2 regions of the Halomonas sp. THAF12 genome follow, and region 2 is predicted to be linked to the other one. Evidence: predicted binding sites of a transcription regulator. Region 2 holds the regulator's gene; the other holds the start of a gene.
What was found. Region 2 encodes FNR, which switches genes on or off when oxygen is low (the NO sensors DNR and NnrR bind a similar motif). Its sites were predicted from a motif close to TTGATNTANATCAA; they were not measured.

Region 1 (5,680 bases), on a different replicon from region 2:
TCTCGTCAGCGCCGTCAGTGGCTGGCGTGAAGAGATGCTGACCTACTTTGAGACCGACATCCCGATCACCAACGCTTTCACGTAGTCGATAAACCGCCTAGCCAAGGACAAAAACCGTGATGGCCGGGGCTATTCGTTCGAGGTAATGCGAGCCCGGATGCTCTATACCACCAAGCACAAGAAGAAGGCGCCACAAGTCAAGGAATCCCCGTTTCTGGGCAGAGCCACCATGACCTACAACATGGGACTCCCCGAGCCTGAGAAGAACTTCGGTGTCGATCTATCAACCTTCTGGAAGGACTAAGGGTTGGATGGGGCTGGAAGGCCCATCAACCACTTAATCCGGATACCCAAAATAATCAGGGAAGCGCCTCTGGCCAGAGGCGCAGTGCCAATGCCTATGCAGATGCAAGGCTGCTTAACATTAGCAGCCTCAAATGATGCCCTGATCGCTGCCTCAAGGCCTCCCACCCGTAGGCCAAATAACAGACAAAAACGCCCCTTTTCTTGAAATAGAAAAAATTACGCAATTTCTTTACGCAAAACCGCCCCGCCAGGGCCTCCTGGAGGGGCGGTCGGCGTGCGTAAAGAAAACGACCATATTGCATACAGCCGCTATCGGCCAAAAGCGGACATCATGCCCGGGCGAGTCATCACCCGGGCAGTCGCTATCACCTTGCGACGTTACAGCGTCATGTATGGCTGGGCTTCTCCGGCGCGAAACTGGTAGACATTCCAGTCATCCTGCTTCGGTCCCGGCATACCCGGTGTGCCGATGGGCATGCCCGCAAGGCCGATGCCATCGGTATCGGGCTGCTCTTCGAAGAGCCTTTCCACCGCCGCGAAGGGCACGTGTCCCTCGATGACATACTCACCCATCTCGATGGTATGGCAGGAGCCCAGTCCGTAGGGCAGTCCGACTCGCTCCTTGACCTGACCGATCGGGACGTCGTCGACGATGGCGACCTCGACGCCGAGCGCCTCAAGCTGGCGGGCATACTCATCGCAGCAGCCACACTGGGGGTTCTTGTAGAGCGTCGCCGCATTGGGCAAGGCCGCCTGGGCGGTGCCGGCACCGATCAGCAGTGCAGAGGAGGCAAGCAGAGTGGGGACAAGGCGTTTCATGAGCGATCCTCCCGGGAACGACGAGACGTGAAGAGATACTTGACGAGAGTAGCGATGCCGAGGCCGAGCAGAAGCATGACACTCAGAGGCATCAGCCAGCCCATCCAGCCCATTGAACCCATCAGGGCAAAGCAATCGTTGGCGTACATGATGTGACTCCTGACGAAAGTTAGGGAGCACCGATAACGAGCCAATATGTCGTTACCGGGAAGTCGAGCGACGTCAGGATCTGGGAGGTTCTCGGGGTGGTGCAGCGATGAACTCAACCACGGCCGGGTCGGCCAGGTCGGCAAGAGCGTCTGGAGGGACGCGGGGGACAGTCGGCGTGGCGGTCAATGCCGCACAGGCGCCGCAATCGGCGTTGGCGTGATCGAGCATCTCGACCTGGGAGGTACCGCAGTCGACGGCGCAGTCATCCATAGACGCATGACCGGGCAGGCTGGCGACCAGCAGCAGAGCCGCGAGCAGCAGCGCCAACAGGCGTACTCCTCGGAGGTGCAGCAGGCAGCGAACATTGCAGGTCATTCGGTCATCCTCATGGTCGAGTCCCCATTCTGCCTCGGTGGCCGTGTCGTCCAACATGATCCAGGACAAGGGATTCGGCATGGTCTTTATCAGAGCCTTGGATGCTACAACCTACGTGTAACACAAGAGTCAAGGGGTTTCGAGTTCAGTCTCATTTCAGGTTGCTGCAGTATAACCAAGGCTCCACTGATACGATCAAAGAGGTTACATGATGCGTAAGTCTCTGCTGGCCATCACCCTTGGCCTGGCCGCCACTTCCGCCCTTGCTGCCGGTGAACATGGTGGCTCCCATTCCTCCACGCCTGATGCCGAGATCGACCGCACCATCCAGGTCGAGGCCGGTGACATGTGGTTTGATCCCGAGACACTCGGCATCACCGCTGGAGAGACTGTGCGCTTCAAGGTAGTCAACACCGGCAACCTGAAGCACGAATTCGTGATCGGCGATGCCGCAGCCCAGGAAGCGCACCGCGAGATGATGCAGGCTATGGGAGACAGTGGTCATGGTGACGGCCACGACGGCCATGGCGGCCATGACATGGCGGAAGGTGCCCATGGCGGCGCTATGCCGGCGGTGACCATCGCCCCCGGCGACACCGCAGAGCTGGTGTGGACCGCCCCCGCTGACGTGGAGTCGCTCGTCTATGCCTGTAATATCCCTGGGCACTACGAATCCGGCATGGCCGGGGAGATCCAGCTAGGCAAGTGAGCCGACGCATGAAGCTCTTGCTACTCGAAGATGACGACTTGCTGGCCGAGAGCCTCGCCGAATCCCTCAAGGACAACGGTTACCGGGTCGATTTGGCCGCGTCCCTGAGAGACGCCGAGGCGCTCTCGACCACCGAGACGTACGCGCTGGCGATCATGGACCTGGGCCTTCCCGATGGCTCGGGTCTCGACCTGCTCAGGCGGTGGCGCCAGTCGGGCCGGGACCTGCCGGTGCTGATCCTGACGGCTCGGGACACCTGGGAAGACAAGGTCGTCGGGCTCGAAGGCGGCGCGGATGACTACTTGACCAAACCCTTCCACGAAGCCGAGCTTGTCGCCCGGGTCAAGGCGCTGTTACGCCGCCAGTCGGGGCGACTCTCCCATCAGTTGACGCTGGGTGGCGTTGCCCTGGACGAGGCCAACCAGTGCGTCCGAGTGGCCGATGGTACCTGGCACCCCCTGACAGGCACCGAGTTCGTGCTGCTGCGCTACTTCATGCACCATCCGGGACGGGTGCTCTCCAAGGAGCACCTGCTCAACCAGCTCTACGCCCTGGAGCAGGACGCCGCGGCCCCCAACCTCATCGAGGTCTATATCGCGCGGCTACGCCGCTACCTGGGCAAATCAAGCATCCAGACCCGTCGCGGCCAGGGCTATGTCTTCGTTGCGGATTGACCGACGCAGCCTGCGTCTCCGCTTGCTGGCCTGGCTGTCGGGTATCGCCCTGCTGGTCACCGGGCTGACCTGGCTGCTGCACGGGATCCTGCTCAACGACCTGGCGCGGGACTTCCTGGGGGAACGGCTCGAACGCGAGGCCGATCACGCCATCGAGCAGCTGCGCCGCGATCATCTGGCCACCGCGCGGGTCCTGGACTCCGCCAGTCGCGGCTTCGCGATTTTCCACCACCTCTATGTGTTGCGCCTGGGCGATGAGGTCTCGGCCTCCCATCCGCGTTGGCAGGAGGCACTGCGACCACTGCTGGACAGTGGCGAGTCGCTGGCCGAGGTGCGTGAGGCGGGTCAGCACCTGCTGGTCTTTCGCCAGCCCTTCACCCTCGACAATCAACCCGGGGTGCTGCTGATAGGGGAGGATTTCTCCCGAGTGGAGGCGGGACTGCACCGCCTGCACTGGTGGGTCGGCGGCATCGCCGCCAGCCTGCTGCTCCTGCTGGGGGTGCTCAACCTGCTAGCCGTCAGCCGAGGAATGGTGCCGCTGTCGCGGCTGCGCGACCAGCTCGGCGAGCTGCAGGCCGGCAGGCGCGATCGTCTCTCTCTGGACGTCCCCTCCGAACTCGACAGTCTGGTCGGGCAGCTTAACCGCTTCATGGACGAGATCGATGCTCGCCTGCAGCGCTCCCGTGAGTCGGTCGCCAACCTCTCCCACGCGCTGAAGACACCCCTGGCCGCGGTCATTCAGGTGCTGCGGGGCTCGCGCCCCATCGATGCCACGCGTCGCCAACGCCTGGTGGAACGCCTGGAGGAGATTCACGCCCAGCTCGATGTTGAACTTCGACGCTCGCGCATCGCGGGGCCCAATGTCGGGCGCCTTGCCGATCCATACCGCGACGCCAGCAGACTGATCGAGATGTTCCGGACCCTTTACCCGGCCAAGCGCTTCACCCTGGAGGTAGCCGAAGGCACCGGACAGCGCATTCCCATCGAGTCTCAGGACCTGTCAGAGATGATCGGTATCGTGCTGGACAACGCCGGCAAATGGGCCAACCAAGAGGTTCACTGCGAGATAGTGATGGAGGAGGGTCTCGTCCTGCGTGTCGAGGATGATGGGCCCGGCGTGCCGGACGACGACGTGGCCTGCCTGGGGGAACGCGGGTGGCGCCTGGACGAGTCACACCCCGGCTATGGGCTGGGCCTGTCGATCCTGAACCAGCTCTTGAAACGCTATGGCGGGAATGTCCAGTTCGGACACAGTCCCCTGGGCGGTCTGAGCGTGGAAATTCACGTGCCCTTTGCAAAGGATGCGCCGTAACCTGGCATTTTCAGGCGTGATTCAGCTTGCCCCGTCATGATGTCGCCTTCTGACATCGACGGGAGTCACAGATGGCACGTTCCAGCGTAATCACGCACCCGCTGTCGCGCCGACGGCTGCTCAAGGGGGGTGCCGCCCTAGGCATCGGCTCGGCAGCCGCCCTTGGCCTACGCCCTGCCTGGGCCAATCCATGGGGGCAGACCAATACCTACGCCAAGGGGATCGAGGAAGGCCCGGAGGTGGCGCTGGCCATCCGTCGCGAGTCGCTTGAGATCGATGGTCAGGCGGCGCGGCCCTACACCATCAACGGCGAGAGCCCCGGGCCGATGATCCGCCTCAAGGAGGGCCAAGATGCCGTACTCAGGGTGACCAACCTGCTCGATGAGCCGACGTCCATCCACTGGCATGGCCTGATCCTGCCGCCCGACCAGGATGGCGTTCCCGGCGTCAGCTTCGCCGGCATCGCCCCCGGTGAGACCTTCACCTACCGCTTCCCGGTACGCCAGAACGGTACCTACTGGTACCACAGTCACTCCGGCCTTCAGGAGCAGCTCGGCCATGCCGGGCCACTGATCATCGACGCCGCCGAGCGCGAACCCTTCCGCTATGATCGCGAGCACGTGCTGCTGCTCACCGACTGGACCTTCGAGGATCCCATGGCGGTGTTCCGCAACCTCAAGACCGCCGAGGGGTACTACAACTTCCAGGAACGCACTATCGGCGACTTCTTCGCCGACGTGCGCGAGAAGGGCTTTGCGGCGACGGCGGAGATGCGCGGCATGTGGGCCAAGATGCGCATGAGCTCACGCGACATCGCCGACGTCACCGGCAGCACCTACACCTACCTGCTCAATGGCCACTCTCCCGAGGAGAACTGGACGGCGCTGTTCAAGGCCGGCGAACGGATCCGCCTTCGGGTCATCAATGGCTCGGCAATGTCCTACTTCGACGTACGCATCCCAGGGCTCAAGATGACCGTGGTGGCCGCCGACGGTCAGCCGGTGCAGCCGGTCCCGGTGGACGAGTTCCGCATCGGGGTGGCCGAGACCTACGACGTGCTGGTCGCCCCCGAGGACGACACCGCCTATACGATCTTCGCCGAATCGATGGATCGCAGCGGCTATGCCCGCGCGACCCTGGCACCGCGGGAGGGCATGGCCGCGGAGATCCCCGAGCGTCGCAGGATCGCCGACCGCGGCATGGAGGCCATGGGTGCCCATGGCATGGACCACTCCAGCATGTCCGACAGTGACATGGAGGGCATGGATCATTCCAACATGTCCGGCGATGACAGGGAGGGCATGGATCATTCCGAGATGGACCATGGCGGCAGCA
Region 2 (5,680 bases):
GCCTGTGGCCGGGCGCGATGGAGATGGCCCACGACGCCGGGCACGCCGGGCATCATTGAGCCGCTAACGCCCGCACGTTTGACCCAGCGCAACACCCCTGGGGGCCGCGAGCACTAGCCTGACGACATGAACGCTCGGAACTCCGCCATGTCCGTCACCCTTCCCGCCGACTTCGGCGCCGACGACTACGCCGCGGCGCTGACCGCCAGCAATACCCAGGCCCGCCCGCTGTCGCTGCATCTGCGCCTGCCGCTTCGCCACGACGTGGATGCCCGCGGCGACGGCAAGGGCATGGATCCCTTCGAGGTCGATCTGGCCCGGCTCGACCGCGAGATGGTGCTGGTGCGACGCTGCCTGGCGCCGGAGCGACGCCTGGAGGCCCTGCACTGGGGAAGCGGCCTCCCGCCTTCGCTGACCCTGTCGCAGATGAGCGGCCTCGTCGACCGGCTGGCCTCCCGCTTCCCCTTCGAACCGGGGCGCCCGCGCGACTTCACCGTCGAGCTCGACCCCCACGCCACGGATCTGCTCACCCTGCGTCACCTGGAGGCCCTGGGCTTCAACCGGCTGAAGCTGATCATGCGCCTGCCCGCGGCCGGCCGGCTGGACGCCCTGCCCCGCCTGCAGTCACGCGTCGAGCCGCTGCTCGACGAGACCGTGCGCATGGGCTGGCACTCGCTGAACCTGGTGCTGATCGTGGCGCCGACGATCCCGCCGCGGGAGGCCGTCGCCGCGCTCGCCGCGCTGCTGCCCATGTCGCCGCCGCGCCTCTCCCTGCGCCCGGAGCCCGCCTGGCAGGAGGGCGAATCGACGCTGCCGACGGCGCTGCTGGCCCGGGTCGACGAACGCCTGGCCGAGGCCGGCTACCGGGCACTGGGACACGGTTCCTACGCCCGTCGGGGCGCCGCCCTGGAGGATGCCCTCGCCCAGGCGCGTCGCGAACGGGCGCGCGACCGACTGGGGCTCGGCACCGGCGCCATCTCGCGGCTGCCCGACGCCGTGGCCTGCAACGCCACCTCGCCCCGGGACTACGCGGCGGCGCTGAACGACGGTCGGCTCGCCACCGCCTCGGGGCGCTGGCGGAATGCTCGCCCGCCCGGCCCCGGCCTGACCTGAGACTCGCCCAAGGGATGCTATGCCCGAACCGGGGCTATCCGCCATAATGGGGGAGGCAAGCCCCGATCAAGGAGGACAGCATGCCCGACACCGCAGCCGGCCGGCGCCGTTCCCTGCTGCACGAGACCCGCTGCCGGACCTGCAGCCTGAGTTCCCTGTGTCTGCCCCTGGCCCTCGAACTGGAGGACCTCGACGAGTTCGATGCCATCATCCGGCGCCGACCGCCGCTCAAGAAGGGCGAGTCGCTGTTCCGCCAGGGCAGCCCCTTCACCAGCGTCTACGCGGTGCGCTCCGGCAGTCTCAAGCAGGTCACCAGCGAAGGCGGCGGCACGGATCAGCTGACCAACTTCTACCTGCCCAGCGAACTGGTGGGGCTCGACGGCATCGACGAGTCGAGCTATCCGGGCTCGGTCATCGCGCTCGAGACCACCACCGTGTGCGAGATCCCGTTCGACCGCCTCGACGCCCTCTCCGAGCGCCTGCCGGAGCTTCGTGCCCAGCTGTATCGCAGCATGAGCAAGGAGATGCGCGACGACCGCCGCATGATGCGCCTGCTGTCGCGCAAGACCGCCGACCAGCGCCTGGCCACCTTCTTCGCCAGCCTCTCCGATCGCTTCCGCCGCCGCGGCTACTCCGCCTACAGCTTCCGCCTCTCCATGTCCCGGGCCGACATCGGCAACTACCTGGGCCTGGCCGTGGAGACCGTCAGCCGCATCCTGGGGCGCTTCCAGCAGCAGGGCCTGGTGGCCGTGTCCGGCCGCGAGGTGAACATCCTCGACCTGGACGCCCTGGCCGAGCTGGCCGAGGAAGAGGGCTGTCGCTGACGGCGCCAAGCGCCAAGCGCCAAGCGCCAAGCGCCAAGCGCCAAGCGCCAAGCGCCAAGCGCCAAGCGCCAAGCGCCAAGCGCCAAGCGCCAAGCGCCAAGCGCCAAGCGCCAAGCGCCAAGCGCCAAGCGCGGCAGAATGATGTCATGGCCATTGTTGACGTCAACGAAGAAACCCACAGGACTCGACGTCCCGTGGGTTTCTCATCGGCTTCCTCGACATCTGCCGCCCGTTACTGAGCACCCGGGCGCTTGCCGCTAGGCGCTACTCACTCGTTATGCAGGTCGATGCGATCGGCCTGCATCTTGGCCTGCTTGTCCTCCAGCCCGGCGAAGTCGAACAGCTCGCGGTCGGCCAGCTGCGAGGGCGCGACGTTGGTGACCGCCTTGAACATGCTCTCCAGGCGGCCGGGATGCTTGGCCTCCCACTCGGCGAGCATCTCCTTGACCACCTGACGCTGCAGGTTGGGCTGCGAGCCGCACAGGTTGCAGGGAATGATCGGGAAGGCCATGCGCTCGGAGAATTCGGCGATGTCGGCCTCGCGGCAGTAGGCCAGCGGGCGGATGACGATGTTCTTGCCGTCGTCGGAGAGCAGCTTGGGCGGCATCGACTTGAGGCTGCCGCCGAAGAACATGTTGAGGAACAGCGTCTCGAGGATGTCCTCGCGGTGGTGCCCGAGGGCGATCTTGGTGGCCCCGATCTCCTCGGCGTAGCCGTAGAGGGAGCCGCGGCGCAGCCGCGAGCAGAGCGCACAGGTGGTCTTGCCTTCCGGGGTCTTCTCCTTGACCACCGAGTAGGTGTCGCGCTCGAGGATGTGGTAGTCCACGCCGAGGCCGTCCAGGTACTCGGGCAGCACGTGCTCGGGGAAGCCGGGCTGCTTCTGGTCGAGGTTCACCGCCACCAGCGAGAAGTTCACCGGCGCGTTGCGCTGCAGGTTCCGGAGAATCTCCAGCATGGTGTAGCTGTCCTTGCCGCCGGACAGGCACACCATCACCTTGTCGCCCTCGCGGATCATGTCGAAGTCGATGATCGCATTGCCGACCTGGCGCCGCAGGCGTTTCTGCAGCTTGTTGAACTCACGCTTGGCCTTGGCGTCGGGCGCCTCGGCGGACGGGGTCGACGGCTCGGCCGAAGCGGCCTCATCGGCGGGACGGGGATCGAAGGTCACGGCATCTTGCATGGTCGGGGCGCTGCCAGGGCATCGGGGAAAGGGAAAGGGCGCCTATCCTACCACCCTGCCGCGAGACTGGCGACGTGGTGCCCGCTCAGCCGCTGCGACGGGCGAGCACCGCATCGCGGTCCAGCCGCAGGTGCATCAGGGCGGTGGTCACGGCGGTGCCCAGCACGCTGTGACGCCCCATCAACGGCACCTCGAGCTGCTCGGCGACCCGCTCGAAGGCCGGCGCCACCTCGAGCCGCGAATGGTGGTGATGGCGCTGGTAGCGCTGCACCAGATCGATGCCGGCATTGGGCAGCTCGAAGCCGAACCGGGCGCGCAGCTGGCGGTTGAGCAGCGCCAGATCGCGGTCCAGGCGCCAGCCCACCAGCGGCCGGTTGCCGACGAAGTCGAGCAGCCGCGCCAGCGCCTGGTCGATCGACACGCCGTCGTCGAGATCGATGCCGCGCAGGCCGTGGCGGCGCAGCGTCTCGGCGTCCACGCCCTCCGGGCGCGCCAGCCTGAGCTCCAGCGACTCGCTGGTCAGCACCCGGTCGCCGCGCAGCCGCACCGCGGCGATGGCCAGCGGCTCGGCGCCGCGCACGTCGCCGCCGGTCGACTGCACGGCCAGCGCCACCAGCTCCTCCCCGGTATAGGGACGGAACAGCCAGCCATACTGGCCATGGGCGTGGCGGTGACGGTCGACCAGGCGGCGCAGGGTCTTGAGCATGTCGATGTCCTTGTCGTGATCAGGCGTATTCGAGGTGATAGCGGTGAGAGAGGCGCTGCTTGAAGTCCTTGACGATATGCAGCGCCTCCCGGAGCAGGTCGCGCTCCAGCGACGACAGCGACTGCACCACCACCCGGTCCGGCTCGCCACCGTCGTCTTCGCCATCGCCGGCGAGGCGCGCCAGCTGCTGCTCGAGGCGCAGCTCGGTGAACAGCGACAGCGCCTCGCCCAGGTCCTCGGCGAAGCGCTCCTCGAGCCGGCCGTCGGCCGCCAGGGCGTCGAGCCGCTCCAGGGTCCCGGTGGCGAGGATGCCGCGCTCCAGCGCCATGACCCGCACGCCGTGCACGATGGGGAAGATGCCGCCCTTCTTGATGTCGATGCCGTGCTGCGGCTTCTTGAGCGAGCCGAACAGGGTCAGCGGCGTGGAGAAGCGCAGCACCGGACGGGCGAAATAGGAGAGCAGCAGCTCGTCCCTCGACGCCGCCTCGAACAGCGCCGCCCTCACCCGCTCGAGCAGCGCCGGATTGCCGGCCACGGCATGGGCATCGAGCATGATCGCCAGCTTCATCAGGCTGTCGCCGTCGCGGGCCTCCACCCAGCGCGCGATGCGCGCCTTCCACTGGCGCTCGGTGCCGACCCAGTCGGGGTTGGAGACCATGATGTTGCCCGGGCAGCGCGGATAGCCCAGCCGGACCAGGGTCTCGGTGAACTCGGCCATGCGCTCCATGCAGTCCGGCCAGTCGAGGGCATCGTCGAGGATCAGGCCGTTGTCCTGGTCGGTCTTGAGCATCTGCTCGCCGCGCCCCTCGCTGCCCATCACCATCAGGCAGCTGTCGCGCTGCCGCCGCTCGGGCATCGAGAAGCCCCAGGCCTTGTGGATGATGCGGCCGTTGAGCGCCGCGAGCAGGCCCATGGCGAAGCGCAGCTTGACCCCCTGGGCCATCAGCGCGCCGGCCAGCTCGGCGGTGCGGCGGCTGGCGACGGCGAGCTGTTCCAGGTCGCCGGCCTGCTCGACCTGCAGGCTCACCACGTGGCTGCGGCTGGAGAAGTAGCTGAGCACGTCGGTCAGCTCCACCACGCCCACCGGCGCCTCGTCCTCGACGATCACCACCCGCTCGATGCGATGCCGGGTCATCAGCACCAGCACCTCGAACAGGTACTGATCGGGGCGCGCGGTGATCAGCGAGCCCCGCGCCAGCGACGACAGCGGCGTCTGCTGGCCGAGCCCCTCGAGCACCAGGGCATCGAGCAGGTCGGTCTTGGTGACCATGCCCGGCCCGTCCTCGCCCTCCACCAGCAGGCTGTCGACGGCCTCGTCATGCAGCCGCCGCACCGCCTCGGCGATGGTCGTCTCGCCGGCCAGGCAGCGCGGCGGGCGCATGCAGTCCTCGGCGCGGGCCAGCATGAAGCCGGACATGGTCACCCCGCCGGCCGCGCGCTGCTCGGTCAGCAGCCGCGCCTTGTCGGCGAGGCGCTGGCGGAAGAAGGCGTCGAAGGCGGGATAGGCGGCGCACAGCTCGAGGAACAGCGCCCGGGGCAGCAGATAGCACAGCGATTCCTGCTCGGCGCGGAAGCGGTAGCGGCTCTGGCCGTTGAGGATGCTGATGGCGCCGAACAGGTCACCGCCGGTGTAGTGGCCGATGCGCTGACGCTCGCCGGGCAGGGTGGTGTCCAGCTCGGCGACCTCGCCCTTGTGGATGAGGAAGACGTTCTCGCCGGGCTGCCCGGCCTCGAGGATGATCTCGTCGCGATCGAAGTAGGCCAGGTCGAGCCCGCCGCGCACGCGCGCCCGCCCGGTCTCGTCGAGCAGGCTGAACGGCGCGTGGGAGAGATCGACGTCGACCATGGGAGCGGGTC

Region 1: the regulator FNR is predicted to act here: its motif matches at 1,706-1,719, upstream of FIU88_RS18720 (plastocyanin/azurin family copper-binding protein).

The regions. Positions count from the first base shown of each region.
Region 1 covers NZ_CP045401.1:774-6,453, forward strand. The annotation lists partial or broken gene FIU88_RS18705 (ISL3 family transposase) at 1-304, shown strand, start outside; gene FIU88_RS18710 (DUF411 domain-containing protein) at 685-1,125, opposite strand; gene FIU88_RS19260 (hypothetical protein) at 1,122-1,274, opposite strand; gene FIU88_RS18715 (hypothetical protein) at 1,348-1,650, opposite strand; gene FIU88_RS18720 (plastocyanin/azurin family copper-binding protein) at 1,859-2,359, shown strand; gene FIU88_RS18725 (response regulator transcription factor) at 2,368-3,033, shown strand; gene FIU88_RS18730 (sensor histidine kinase) at 3,014-4,345, shown strand; gene FIU88_RS18735 (copper resistance system multicopper oxidase) at 4,417-5,680, shown strand, end outside.
Region 2 covers NZ_CP045399.1:3,011,401-3,017,080, forward strand. The annotation lists gene FIU88_RS13990 (sulfite exporter TauE/SafE family protein) at 1-59, shown strand, start outside; gene FIU88_RS13995 (hypothetical protein) at 148-1,113, shown strand; gene fnr (fumarate/nitrate reduction transcriptional regulator Fnr) at 1,194-1,937, shown strand; gene ttcA (tRNA 2-thiocytidine(32) synthetase TtcA) at 2,206-3,117, opposite strand; gene FIU88_RS14010 (exonuclease domain-containing protein) at 3,203-3,823, opposite strand; gene FIU88_RS14015 (putative nucleotidyltransferase substrate binding domain-containing protein) at 3,843-5,669, opposite strand.